3 regions of the Ligilactobacillus sp. LYQ139 genome follow, and region 2 is predicted to be linked to each of the others. Evidence: predicted binding sites of a transcription regulator. Region 2 holds the regulator's gene; each other region holds the start of a gene.
The links. The regulator NrdR, encoded in region 2, represses ribonucleotide reductase genes. The targets are predictions, from matches to a motif close to ACACNATATATNGTGT.

Region 1 (4,909 bases), on a different contig from region 2:
TTGAATAAGGTGCAGCGCGTCTTTGCCCACGAGTTTAAGGGTGACCGGTTTGACGTAGGGTACAAGTTTGGTTACTTGAAAACGTCAATTCAGTTCGGGTTAAAGCACCCTGAAGTGAAGGACGAGTTGGTGTCCTACATTAAGCAGTTAGCGAAGGAACTTTAACGGTGTAAGTAAATAACCGGACGCAATCCCGTGGGAAGGCGTCCGGTTTTGCTGTATAGTCGTAAAATAAGGATGAATTCAAGCGAAGGAAACGATCGTGGCGGAAGTGGTAAAAAAAGACTGAGACGTAACTATGTCTCAGCCTATTTGTTAAATAGAAGGTTACTAATTACTAGATGGTGCAACTTTCACATTCATTAACACTAACCTCACCGTTATCATCGGTAAATGTCCGAACGTAGTAGATGGACTTGCAGCCCTTTGCGTGGGCGTAGTTCCGGAGAATGTTGAGGTCCCGGGTGGTCATCTTGTTGGTACGGCCATCTTTCCACGGGTATAGTCCTTCCGGAATTGTTGAGCGCATGTAAAACGTCATGCTAATCCCCTGATCAACGTGTTCCTGAGCAGCGGCATACATGTCAATCATTTTCCGCATATCAATGTCGTAGGCTGACTGGTAATACGGAAGGGTATCGTTTGAAAGGTACGGTGCCGGGTAGTATACCTTTCCAGTCTTGTTTTCTTGGCGTTCTTCTACAAGATTAATGATTGGCTGAAGGCTTGCCGTTGCGTCGTTAACGTATGAAACAGAACCCGTTGGGGGGATGGCGATCCGATTTTGGTGGTAGAGCCCATCCTTCATTACGACCGCCTTTAACTTAGCCCAATCGTCCTTAGTTGGAATAAAGATTCCCTTAAAGAGGTCCTTAACCTTCGCTGATTGTGGACCCCAGTCCTGGCTAAGATATTTGTCGAAGTAAGTGCCGTCCGCGTACTGACTTTGGTCGAAGTCTTTGAACGTCTCCTGCCGTTCGCGGGCAATTTTATTGGAAGCAACTAGTGTCCAGTAGTTGATCAGCATGAAGTATACGCTGGTAAACTCGATGGCTGCTGGTGAACCGTAGTAGATGTGGTTCTTGGCAAGGTAGCCGTGCAGTCCCATTGCCCCCAGACCGATTGTGTGGGCCACGCTGTTGCCGTAATCGATGGACGGAACAACGTCAATGTTTTCGTTATCGGTAACAAACGTCAACGCCCGAACCATCGTTTCAACGGACTTACCGAAATCAGGGCTTGCCATTAGGTTAACAATGTTGGTGGATCCAAGGTTACAACTAACATCGGTTCCCATTTCCGTGTATTCCTGCTTATTGTTAATCCGGGAAATTTCTTGAGGCTGCATAATTTCTGAGCACAGATTGCTCATGATGATCTTGCCCTTGACCGGATTGGCCCGGTTGGCCACGTCAACGTTCATGATGTACGGATAGCCAGACTCCTGCTGGAGCTTACTAATTTCGGTTTCAAGTTCCCGGGCACGGATTTTCTTCTTAGGGATGTCTGGATTAGCCACCATCTTGTCGTACTCCTTAGTGATGTCAACGTAGGCAAACGGCTTGCCGTAAGCTCGCTCAACTCCCCAAGGATCGAAGAGGTACATGTCCTCGTCCTTTGCGGCTAACTCGTAGAATTTATCCGGAATGACTACCCCAAGAGAAAGAGTCTTTACCCGGACCTTTTCGTCGGCATTTTCTTTCTTTGTTGCCAGGAAAGCCATGATGTCAGGATGGAAAACATTAAGGTAAACTACTCCAGCACCTTGCCGTTGGCCCAATTGGTTAGAGTAGGAAAAGCTGTCTTCAAGGAGTTTCATTACGGGAATTACTCCGGAAGCGGCCCCTTCAATTCCTTTAATGGGCGCACCAGCTCCCCGGAGATTACTCAAGGAAATTCCCACCCCGCCGCCAATTCGGGAAAGCTCTAAAGCGGAGTTAATTGTTCGCCCAATGGAATTCATGTCATCGGTGGTTTGGAGAAGGAAGCAGGAAACCATTTCCCCCCGCCGGGCCCGACCAGCATTCAGAAAGGTTGGGGTAGCCGGTTGGTACCGCTGGGTAACGAGTTCTTCAGCAAGGTCGCAGGCTAATTGTTCATCGCCATTTGCCATGTATAGAGCATTGGCTGCCATCCGATCAATAATTGTTTCTAGGTAATACTCGTTATCGAGCGTCTTCATGGCGTACTGGTTGTAAAATTTGTAGGCGGCCATAAATGACTTGAAGTGGAAGTTAGCCGCATTAAGCTGGGCGTATAACTTCTTAATGAAAGTCATGCTGTACTTCTTTACGAAGGTTTCTTCAAGGTAACCGTTCTTTATAAGGTAGTCGAACCGCTCTTCAAGTGAATTAAAGTGTTTGAGGTTGGGTTCTACGTTTTCTTTAAGGAACGCCTGGAGGGCATCATGATCCTTTTCAAGTTGAATTTTTCCGTTAAGGGGAATGTTGACCTGGTTGTTTAGGTCGTAATACGTTACTTTGTCGCGATCAATTGCAGATAAACTCACTGGTTCCACCACTTTCTTTGGGTTATTAGTTAATTACTAGTTTAAAAAAAGTGAACCAACAACGTGTTCACTTTATTAGTTAAACTTTGCTTTTAATGTAGCATCTTAAACGCCTTATGTGATTATTCAGCAATGACCTGTTGGAGAAGGTCTGGCCGAAAGCCGTTAACAACGGGTTCGGCATCACGTTCAACGACCGGGACGCTTCGGAATCCCTGTTCCTTAAGATAATCAACGTATTCTGGATGATCAGAAATATTTCTTTCCTCAAAGGAAACACCGTGGGACTTAAGAAATTTTTTGGTCATTTTGCACTGAATGCAGTTGTTTTTTGTATATACCGTTAGGCTCATAATCATCATCACCATTTCACTTCTTTTACTTACGTGAACTTAGTATACCGTGTTTTCGGAAAAAAGCAAGGCTAGAACACAAGATATTGTGGATAATAATCAATTAAAATCCGATATATGGTGGATAACGGCTGCGAATAATTCTTGGATTTTGTTGCTTAACGGGGGCGATTTAGCGTATGATAAAAGTATCAAATTTACTGACGGGGTGTCCGAAGGTGACGGAATACTACTACTCAACACAACCAACGGCTGCACATGATGAGCAGACGTTTTCGTTTTCCTTATTAGGAAGTAATTTACGGTTTATTACTGATAGCGGGGTGTTCTCGCGGCGGACCGTTGATTATGGTAGTCGTACTTTACTTACGGCCCTCGAACAAGCGGAGATTACTCCCCGTAAGGTTCTCGATGTAGGGTGTGGGTATGGCCCGCTTGGGATTGCGCTTGCCCGGCGGTTTCCTGCTAGCAGGGTGACAATGAGTGACGTTAACGAGCGGGCATTAGCGCTTGCCCGGCGGAACGCCGCTGCAAATCATGTGAAGAACGTAATGATTTGCCAGTCGGATGGTTATGCGATGCTTTCCGCAACGGATTACGATTTGGTTGTTACTAACCCGCCGGTCCGGGCGGGGAAAAAGGTTGTTCATGAAATTTTGGCTGGTGCATTTGATCACCTTGTTTCTGGGGGAGCGTTATATGTTGTATTGCAGAAGAAACAGGGAGCTCCGTCAGCTAAGAAATTAATGGAAACAACGTTTGGAAATTGCCAGGTTGTTTTGAAACAAAAGGGCTACTACGTGTTAAGGAGTGAGCGGTAATGGCATTAATGGCAAATGAACAGGCAAAGTTCATGCAAGAAGCTCTCTATGAAGCCCAAAAAGCTGCTGCCATTGGGGAAGTGCCGATTGGGTGCGTAGTAGTACGGGATGGACGGGTTATCGGTCGGGGCCATAACCTCCGTGAGCACAGTGAAGATGCGACAATGCATGCTGAGATCATGGCAATTCAGGAGGCAAATGCGGCATTGGACAGCTGGCGGCTGGTTGATTGTGATTTGTTTGTGACCCTTGAGCCATGCCCGATGTGTTGTGGAGCCATAATAAATTCCCGGATTCGGGGGGTTTACTACGGTGCGTCAGACAAGAAAGCAGGGGCGGCGGGCACCCTGATGAACTTGCTGAATGATTCCCGTTTTAATCATCAAGCTGAGGTATATCCGGGAGTGCTGCAAGAGCAGTGTGCCGCTCGGTTAACGCAGTTTTTCCAAGAAGTGCGGCGGAAGCAGCGATTAGCTCGGCGCTGGGCGAAGCGGGAAGATTAAGACTGGCTTTTTGGGGAGTTTTCATGTATCATAGACTTTGCCGCAAGGCCTTAGGACAATGTTGTCCTTACGAACCGTGTCAGGTCCGGAAGGAAGCAGCACTAAGTTTGGTTCAGCATGTGTCCTAAGTTGATATGAATGAGAACTCCCGGTTCGTCCTCGGACCGGGAGATTTTTGTCCTCAACGTACATATTCTATATTAACGGAGCAAGGAGGAAAAACATGGCTTACCAAGCACTTTATCGGGTATGGCGGCCCCAACGGTTTGCGGATCTAGTCGGGCAGCAGTTAGTTACCCAAACACTGCGGAATGCACTGGCAACCAAGCAAACATCCCATGCATACCTGTTTACCGGGCCCCGGGGAACCGGGAAGACATCCGCGGCTAAGATTTTTGCCAAGGCCATTAACTGTCATCACCAGCAGGATGGTGAGCCGTGTAACGAGTGTATTACTTGTAAGGCGATTACGAACGGAACGCTGAGCGATGTAATCGAAATTGATGCGGCCTCTAATAACGGAGTTGAGGAAATTCGAGATATCCGGGATAAGGCTAAATATGTACCAACAGAGGCTGACTATAAGGTATATATCATTGACGAAGTTCATATGTTATCGACCGGAGCGTTTAATGCGCTGCTAAAAACGTTGGAGGAACCCCCGGAGAACGTGGTCTTTATCCTCGCAACAACGGAACCCCAAAAGATTCCGGCGACGATTAT
Region 2 (4,909 bases):
ACTTATGTTGATGGCCTGATGAAGGTTCTTTTTCAAAATGACAGTAAGGCCCACACGATTTATACCCAAACGCTGACGGCAACGGGGCGCCTTTCGTCGGTTGACCCGAATTTACAAAATATTCCGGCCCGTGGTGATGGGCGGATTATCAGACAGGCCTTTGTTCCAAGCCAGAAGGGGTGGCAGATCTTTTCTTCAGATTATTCTCAAATTGAATTACGGGTGTTGGCCCACATTTCAGGGGATAAAAATATGCAGCAGGCATTTAAGGAGGACTTGGACGTTCACGCTAACACAGCCATGCGTATTTTCGGGCTTGATAGTCCTGAAGATGTTACTCCGGAAATGCGCCGGCAGGCCAAGGCGGTAAACTTTGGTATTGTCTATGGAATTAGTGACTACGGGTTAGCGCAGAACATCGGGATTAGTCGGCGGCAGGCTAAGCAGTTTATTGAAACATACTTTGCGGAGTTTCCGGGGGTGCATGAGTATATGCAGCAAGCGGTTGCCTTTGCCCGGAAACACGGGTACGTGGAAACACTATTGCACCGGCGGCGGTACCTTCCGGATATCAAAGCGCATAACTTTAATCAGCGGTCCTTTGCTGAAAGGACGGCAATGAACAGCCCAATCCAGGGGAGTGCGGCGGATATTATCAAGGTAGCAATGATTAATATGCACAAGATGTTACGAAAGCAGCACCTGCAGGCACGGATGCTGATGCAGGTTCATGATGAGCTGCTGTTTGAGGCTCCAAGTCAAGAAATTCCGCAATTACGAAAATTTGTTCCTCATGTGATGGATGCGGCCGTGTCGCTTGACGTTCCGTTAAAGGTTGAGAGTGCCGTAGGTGATACGTGGTATGACGTTAAGAAATAGGAGGAAGCAAGATGCCAGAGTTACCAGAAGTTGAAACGGTTCGGCGCGGGATTAATGCCTTAGCGGCTGGGCGGACAATTACGCACGTTGACGTACTTTACCCGAAGATGATTATTGGTGACGTGGAAGAATTTAAACGTCAGCTGGTGGGGAAAAAATTAATGACGGTTGACCGACGGGGAAAGTATCTACTTTTGCGGTTTAGCGGAGATAAAACGGTTGTCTCGCATCTCAGAATGGAAGGAAAGTATTACGTGAAGGCGGAAGGAACGCCGGTTGAAAAGCATACGCACGTTTTATTCCACATGGATGATGGGCAACAACTCCGGTATAACGATTCGCGAAAATTTGGGCGGATGCAATTGGTTGCTACCGGGAAGGAGATGACGTTACCCGGAATTAAAAAGCTAGGGATGGAGCCGTTTTCTGAAACGTTTGCTGTGGACCAGTTTATACCCCGAATGAAAAAGAAGAAAAAGATGATCAAACCGGCGTTGTTAGATCAGACGGTTGTGACCGGGTTAGGTAATATTTACGTTGACGAATGTCTGTGGTTAAGTAAGATTCATCCGGAAACGCAGTGTGTAGTGTTGACAGATGATGAATTACGCCGACTTCACGATAACATTATTACGGAAATTGATCATGCGATTGATGCGGGGGGAACAACGATTCGGTCATATACGGATGCTTTCCAGCATGAGGGGGGGTTTCAACTTAAACTGCACGTTTATGGGCGGCAGGGAACGCCGTGTGATCGGTGTGAAACATTGATTGAGAAGGTTAAGGTCGGTCAACGGGGAACGCATTTTTGTCCGCACTGTCAGGTTAAGAGGGTGAATTAGATGACCTACGTTCTTGGTTTAACCGGCGGAATTGCAAGTGGGAAATCCACCGTGAGTGCGCTGTTTCGGCAACTAGGGATCCCTGTGATTGACGCTGACCAGGTGGCCCGGAACGTGGTAGCTCCGGCAACTTCGGGATTAGAACGGATTAAAATGGTGTTTGGCGCGGAAATGGTTACCGCTAACGGTCAGTTGGACCGGGCTCGTCTGGGAAACCTTATTTTTGCACACCCGCAGGACCGGCAGCGCTTGGATGCGATTATAGCACCGCTTATCCGGCGGCAAATTACGGCACAACTTGTTAGTGCACAAAAGCACCGAAAAGCGATGGTTGTGTTGGATGCTCCCTTGTTGATTGAACAGCATTACGGTGAATTATGTGACGGAATTATGGTGGTGAGCGTTACGCCGCCAACGCAGTTGAAGCGGCTTATTTTACGGGACCATTTAAGTGTCCAGGCGGCTCGCCAACGAATTGCCGCGCAGATTAGCGATAGTGAGCGGCAGCGCTTTGCTACGGTCGTGGTTGATAATAACGGTGAAGTTGAAGCAACGCGGCGGCAGGTGATAGAATGGTTACAAACTAATGGTTGGGAAGAATTAGCCAGTAAACGGGGTGAAAGCAGATGAAGTGCCCGAATTGTCAATCACAAAGCTCGCGTGTTGTGGATAGCCGGCCGGCTGATAGTGGGCGGGCAATCCGGCGCCGCCGGGAGTGTGAAAAATGCGGTTACCGGTTTACCACTTTTGAACGGATTGAGGTCACGCCGTTGTTGGTGGTTAAGAAGGACGGCGCCCGTCAGGAATTTAGTCGTGATAAGGTGATGCGGGGAATTATGCGTGCCACTGAAAAACGGCAGATTAGCAGTAAGCAAATTACTGCAATTGTTGATAAGGTTGAGGCGCGGGCACACGCGGTTAATGGTAACGAAATTTCAAGTCAACAAATTGGCGAGTACGTGATGGAAATTCTTGCTGACGTGGATGATGTTGCGTACATTCGGTTTGCCAGTGTTTACCATGAATTTAAGGATATGCAGTCATTTGCGGCGGAACTTAATGACCTGCTAGGGCGGGAAGCCCGGCGAAAAGAACGGGCCGCAAAGGAGCAGAAGGATGATCAATAAGAAGTGTGATGTGACAGCGGGAACACCGTACCGCGTTCAAATCCCTGCGCGCCTTCAGCCGGACGATTTAGCAATAGTGGGGGACCTTTACTTACCCCTGATTGGAGCGCTTGCCAATGCATTGTATCATCAATTAGCTGGGACCCAGAAGGAATCTTCTCGCCGCCACAGTGTACTCTTAATCGCGCTCGGAAATGTCGCGCCGCAAGACTTATTTGCGGCCCGATGTCGTTTAGAGGCGCTAGGATTGTTACGAACGTTTCAGATGACAGAACATGAAACCCGGATATTAAGTTATCGGGTTCTTCGCCCGGTAACGCCTGCTCAGTTTTTTGCTGATGATCTTCTCAGTGGGCTGTTGCTGAGTTGGATTGGAGCTGATGAATTTAATCGATTGTTAGAAAAGTGGGTCCCTAACCCACCACTGCCAGCGGGGACAGAAACAACTGCTCAGTTAACGGAGGTATTTGATATGCCTGCTTCGGAGCGGTTGCACGCTCCCCGGGAGGCTGGGGATGAAAATCAGCTCCACACTTTAGGAGCAGCAATTGATTACCAGCAACTTGATCAATTATTAGCGCGGTCTTACGTTGACCGGCAACAGGTGGCCCAAAATAAGCAGCGGATTGACGCGCTGGTAACGTTATATGGGTTGGACGAGTTACAGGTGAAGGAGCTGCTTGAGCAGGCGACTAATTTGGAAACAAACCGGGTTAATTTTGAACAAGTAAAAGCCCTTGCGGCAGAGCAGTATGCTGGCCCCCGTCCGGCAAGTCCTGTAGCTCCGGCAACCACAATTAAGGCGACCGCTGACCATCAGCTTTCCGCTACGGATCAACAATTGGTTCAGGCTGCTCAGATGTATGCGCCGATGGAGTTTTTGGCAACTTTAAAGGAGCAAAATCATTCCTTTATTGCGCGGTCGGAACGGCAAACACTTGAGCGGGTAGTTAAGTACCAAAAATTACCACCAGCGGTAGTTAATATTTTGATTCACTACATTATGGTCGATCAGGGAAATGACATGTTGCCGGCACCATTGTTTGAGGCAATTGCGGCTGACTGGGCTAGCAAGCGGATTGATGCGCCAGCGAAAGCTATTTGGCAAGCGCGCCACTTTAATCAGCAAAAACAAGCGAAGAAACAATCTTCCAAGCGGCGGTCCCGCCGGTTGGTTCAAAAAGAAAACCTGCCAGCGTGGGCCCGATCGGACAATGCGCATCCTTCCCAGCAAGCACCGAAAAAGAAGGACAAGGCAGCGTTGGATAAGCAGCGTCGTGAACTACTTAACCAGCTGCGGTCGTAAGGAGGGGTCCAGATGGAGCCAATTGCAAATGAATTAAACCGGCGTTTTAAAAGTCATCCAGAATTTCGTCAGCGGTACCAGCAATTAATTGATACAACGTTGAAGGATGAGGATGTACGCCGTTTCTTAGAAGCGCACCGGGATGAACTTGCTCCGAAAACGGTTGATCGCGGGATGAGCAAACTGTACGAATTTGTTCAAACGAAAAAGGCGCTTGCTGTGGGGAAACCAGTTGCTTTGCCAGGTTATCTTCCCCGCCTCGTTCTTAGTAAGCATCAAATTGAAGTGCAATACGTTCCAAGTGACCGTTTGCAGGCTCAGCGTGCAGAACGGGCCCGGCGACACCGGGTGATGCTGTATGGAATGCCTAAGAGTATTGCCGCTGCAGATTTAACAACCTATGTTCCTGATAACCGAGAAGAGGCCTTAAATGCGGCTATTAAGTTCACGGTGGATTATGAAGCGGCGCCTACGCAGTTTCACAAGGGATTATACTTAGCGGGCAGTTTTGGTGTTGGGAAGACGTATTTGCTGGGTGCAATTGCTAACGAGTTGGCAAAGCACGGGTTTAAAACGACCATGGTGCACGTACCCACGCTTGCAACCATGATGCGAGCGGCGATTGATAAGCACAAAACAAACGATTTGCTCGCGACGGTGAAGGCCACGCCAGTCTTGATGCTGGATGATTTAGGCGCAATGGCAATGAGCAGTTGGTTCCGGGACGAGATTTTTGGGGTGATTTTGGAGTA
Region 3 (4,909 bases), on a different contig from region 2:
TGTCCAGCAGCGCTAACAATTCCAACTTATCGTCCGATTCCAGCATTAACTCGTCCCAGGTATACCCAGTCCATGACCAAATATCCTTGGCGTGGCCAAACCGTTGGCGAATGAGCCGTGCTAGCCGAAGCGTAATTTGCGTGTTTAGAAATGGTTCGCCTCCTAAAAAGGTGATTCCCTGAACGTACGGTTCGGCAAGGTCGGTCATGATCTGTTCCTCAAGGGCCTCGTCGTAGGGCTGCCCGTAATTAAAACTCTGTGCCGCCTTGTTGTAGCATCCCGGGCACATAAACTTACACCCGCTCACATATAAACTGCAACGTACTCCTTCACCGTCAACCATGTTAAACGGTTTATAGTCCGCCACTTTCATCTGGCTAAGATCATCTGCGAGCCACTCCTGGGGCCGCGGGTTATTCGGTTTACGGTTAATCATCCGTCACTCCTCCTCTTTTTACATCGCGTTGCTTACTTTGAGCATGGCTAGCCATTTCGTGAGCCATCGTTGGCGAAAGGTGCTTGACGCGGGCCGCAATTTCCTCATGCCGTCCGTGCACCATTGGCCGTTGGAGGGGATTTCCTAGGTACCCACACGTCCGCTTAACACAATCACACGTTTGCGGGTCGTGGTTTCCACAATCCGGGCACTGGAAGCCCCGCGCGGTCGCCGCAAATTCCCCCTCAAACCCACATTTATAGCACTTATCAATCGGAGTGTTAGTTCCCAAATAACCAATTTTGTCATACGACCAGTCCCACACCGCTTCAAGGGCTTTGGGATTTTGCCGGAGGTTCGGGTATTCACAATAGTGGATAAATCCAGCCGTTGCATAGTGCGGGTACTCCATTTCAAATGTCAACTTTTCAAACGGATTAGGATGCTTCCGGACATCATAGTGGAAGCTATTAGTGTAGTACTCTTTATCCGTAATATCCCGCACCTTCCCAAAACGTTGCGTATCAAGCCGACAAAACCGGTCAGTTAACGACTCACTCGGCGTCGAATACACGCTAAAATGATATCCTGATTCCTTAGCCCACCGCTTACAGTGTTCGTTGAGAACGCGTACGACCTGCACGGTAAACGCATGTGCCGTTTTATCATGTTCCCAGTTAGGACCGAAAAAGGCCGCCCCAACTTCATATAGTCCAATGTATCCCAGCGAAACCGTCGCGCGGTCGTGATTATAAAAGCGATCAACAGATTCCCCATCCTTGGCTTTCATTCCAAACGCACCATATTTGTATAAAATCGGCGCGTTTTCTGGCCGGGCATCATCGCGGATTCGCTTCACCCGCACCATGAGCGCCTCATGGGCAAGTTGTAGTCGGTCTTCTAGCATTGTCCAAAACAATTCCTGGTTCCCGTGGGCTTCCATGGCGATCCGGGGAAGGTTCAACGTCACCACCCCCATATTGGCACGGCCATCATTTACCTCCTGACCGTTTTCATCCGTCCACTTTGGAAGAAACGACCGGCATCCCATCGGCGACTTAAAATTACCGGTAATTGCCACAATCGGTGGATAATTAAGGATATCCGGATACATTCGTTTAATAGCACACTCAATCGCTAACTGCTTAATATCATAGTTAGGATCTTCCGGACGGTGGTTAACTCCATCCTTAATCGCAAAGAGAAGCTTCGGAAAGATGGCTGTCCGGTGGTTTTTCCCGAGTCCATCAATTCGCACTTGTAAAATGGCCCGTTGAATCTCCCGGCTTGCCCATGACGTCCCTAACCCGAACCCTACTGAGGTAAACGGTGTCTGCCCATTCGTGGTAAACAAGGTGTTAATTTCATATTCAAGCGACTGCATCGCATCATAAATATCCTTAACGGTCCGTTCCCGGGCATACTGCTCCTGGGATTTTTCTTCTGAAATATATTTTTGTGCAGTGTGCTGATGCTTAGCGTAATTCATCATTGCATATGGTGCTAACAACGTATCAATATGATCCACCGTACATCCGCCATACTGCTGACTAGCAACGCTGGCAATCACTTGAACGATTTGGGCGACCGCAGTTTGAATTGACTTGGGTTGCTCAACCTCCGCATTCCCAATCTTAAATCCGTCACGAAACATTGTTTCAAAATCAATTAAACAGCAGTTACTGTACGGTTCAAGTGGCGAATAGTCCAGGTCGTGAAAGTGAATAACTCCCTTTAAGTGGGCATGAGCAATGTGTGGCGGCATCATCGTTAGCCCTAACGTTTTTCCCACCGTTCCGGCGGTTAAATCCCGCCGGGTACTGAAAACGGTGCTATCCTTATTGGCATTTTCATGAATAATTGTTGGATCGCCCTTCACTAGGCGCTCTAACCGCGCGGTTGGATCAGTCTGCTTTGCGAACTCCTGCGCCCGGTGTTCCTTGTAGTCCAAATACCGCCGACGAGCTTCCATAAGGTGCAGCCGCTCGCAAGTTGCTAAAACCGCATCTTCTACCTGTTGAGCAGTCACCCTTTCCCCGGTTAATCGCGTCGCCGTCACTGCTGCGACCTTTTCGGGGTCTTCAACCCCTAGTGCCGTAAAAACCAACTCTACTTTATATTCCCGGAACGGATAGACCGCTCCGTCACGCTTAACAAATTGTTGTGGCATAGATTCTTCCCCTTTCGCTGTTGCTATTCCAATCAACAATCCCATCATAGCATTTAACACTACATGTTGTACATGATTAATTTATTAATACTATATGTTGTATAAAAGGGATGAACAAACGCACCAACTTAATACCAGTCATTTCCCCAATTATTTGGAGAATTTCCAAGCGTTAATTTATTTTTGACTATCCAAACCACCCTGTTTCTTTTTAAAAACTGTTCTTTCTGCCGAACTCGTCATTTTACGGTAAAATACAAGAGAATGGAGAGAGGAGCAATTACCATGCAGTTTTCGTTTGATCAAAAGAATAATCATCACCGGCTATACCTAAAATACACCGCGGCGTTCCTTATCGTCGCGCTCTTCGTGTACGGCACGTACCTCATCACGGGGCACTCATTTATCTGGTACATTGACGGGGCCAACCAACATCTTCCATTGTTAAAGGCCTACCGCCAAACACTCGCCCAGTTTATTTGCCACCCCCTCCACAATACGCAGTGGTCATGGAAGTTAGGGTTAGGGGCGGCCAAATTCCCCATCTTTGCTTATTACGATATTGGGGATATTTTCGCGTACCTTACCCTCCTCTTTCCGGTTAGTAAGATCGTATTTGCCTACCATCTCATCATCATTTTACGGCTATACTGTGTCGGGCTTGCCTTCTGCTTCTTTGCCCGCCACTTTAAGCTACTTCACACCCCAGCAATTATTACGGGGGCGCTCGTTTACACCTTTAATGCCTTTTTACTGTACGCCAACTGCGCCCAACCGTTCTTTGCAACACCGTTTATCATCTTTCCGCTTGTACTGCTAGCTATCGAACGGGTGTTACAGGGGAAAAGCTGCTGGCCTCTAATTGGCGCGTTCACTTGGATGCTCATTAGTAACTTCTACTTTGCCTACATGCTTGGCATTGGGGCATTTATTTACCTTGGATTACGAGTGCTGATTACCTACCGCCTCCGATTAAACTACCTGGTAGTGCTTGCTCGTCTGGTGGGGGCAACCATCACTAGCCTGCTATTAGCAGGCTTCATCCTTGTTCCCGAATTCCATGCAGTCCTTAACTCGACCCGTTCAGGCAGTCCGTTTGCTAACGGAATGCACGGATACCCGCCGTACTACTACCTGGCACTTCCTTCCCAGCTAATTAACGGGGGCAACCGGGATTTCTACTTCTGGACGGCACTTGGCTTTGCCAGCATCGCCCTCTTTGGAATTACCTACGTTCTTCGGCACATTAAACGCTACCCGATAATTGCAACCAGTATTTTGATTAGTGGTGGTATGCTGCTTCTCCCGTGCTTTGCAGCCTTTATGAACGCCTTTATGTCCCCGTCTAATCGCTGGACCTTAATGTTGTGCCTACCAGTGGCGCTCGCGTGTGCTATTCTTACCGAACGCCTGCCACACCTTTCGAGGGCAACTCTTAAACTCTTTACACTTGTTACTGTGGGTTATACAGGAATCATTTTTTTAGACTACCTCTTTGAAAATAACGAAATGCTGTTCATTCCGATGGTCTTTTTGTATGTCACCCTCCTAGCCTTATGGCTACTTCACCGGCATTCTCAAAACCACTCCCAGCACTGGCTGCTTGCTATTGTTCTCATCAACGTTCTCTTTAACGCAGTCTACTTTGAGGCCCCATACAACGGAGGATACTCCAAGGAAATGCTTCCCCTGGGAGCTTTCCAAAACCTGGAACAAAACAGCTACAACGGCCTGGCAGCCGGACTCACTGGCAAAACGGGGTACCGGGTTTCAACCCTAAGCCAGAACTATCAACTCGGTGCTGATTACACCATGTACAACAACCTTACTGCTCCGGTAAATCTCCTTAATTCGTACTATTCGATTCAAAACAAGTACGTCGGTCAGTTTGCCCAGCAAATGCAAAACACCCAGTACGAGGCTAATTACCCGCTCCAACAACTCGATGACCGGACAGCCCTCCTGGACTTTCTAAACGTTAAGTACCTATTCACTCAAATTGGAAACCCTAACGCCCAAAAAATCCCGGCTGGATTTGTCCTGGATAAAACAACCCAGAAAGTAACGAGCATTAATAACCAACCGGGAAATAGCCAGCAGACTCGTCGGTACAAGAACACAGCGGCCTTCCCGCTTCTTTACTGGCAAAAGCGGGCGTTAACACCCCGTCAAGCCAACAAGTTAAGCGGCACCCAACGGGAACGGGCCCTCGCTGCAGGGGTTATCGTCAGCAATGCCCGCGACGCAGCAAATCTCGCCCCTGTACGGCTAACTAATCTGACCATTTCTATTCCTTACCAATT

Region 1: a site for NrdR is predicted at 2,939-2,954, ahead of nrdH (glutaredoxin-like protein NrdH). Genes of this name have one in related genera too.
Region 3: a site for NrdR is predicted at 2,694-2,709, ahead of nrdD (anaerobic ribonucleoside-triphosphate reductase). Genes of this name have one in related genera too.

Annotation. Positions count from the first base shown of each region.
Region 1 covers NZ_JBJFZW010000006.1:78,224-83,132, reverse strand. Annotated here, with positions in the region: gene galU (UTP--glucose-1-phosphate uridylyltransferase GalU) at 1-165, shown strand, start outside; gene nrdE (class 1b ribonucleoside-diphosphate reductase subunit alpha) at 338-2,509, opposite strand; gene nrdH (glutaredoxin-like protein NrdH) at 2,632-2,862, opposite strand; gene ACI3E1_RS06505 (class I SAM-dependent methyltransferase) at 3,081-3,683, shown strand; gene tadA (tRNA adenosine(34) deaminase TadA) at 3,683-4,186, shown strand; RNA gene ffs (signal recognition particle sRNA small type) at 4,234-4,320, shown strand; gene dnaX (DNA polymerase III subunit gamma/tau) at 4,410-4,909, shown strand, end outside.
Region 2 covers NZ_JBJFZW010000001.1:227,757-232,665, reverse strand. Annotated here, with positions in the region: gene polA (DNA polymerase I) at 1-879, shown strand, start outside; gene mutM (DNA-formamidopyrimidine glycosylase) at 891-1,724, shown strand; gene coaE (dephospho-CoA kinase) at 1,725-2,354, shown strand; gene nrdR (transcriptional regulator NrdR) at 2,351-2,851, shown strand; gene ACI3E1_RS01115 (DnaD domain protein) at 2,841-4,157, shown strand; gene dnaI (primosomal protein DnaI) at 4,170-4,909, shown strand, end outside.
Region 3 covers NZ_JBJFZW010000006.1:91,321-96,229, forward strand. Annotated here, with positions in the region: gene nrdG (anaerobic ribonucleoside-triphosphate reductase activating protein) at 1-436, opposite strand, end outside; gene nrdD (anaerobic ribonucleoside-triphosphate reductase) at 429-2,606, opposite strand; gene ACI3E1_RS06575 (YfhO family protein) at 2,892-4,909, shown strand, end outside.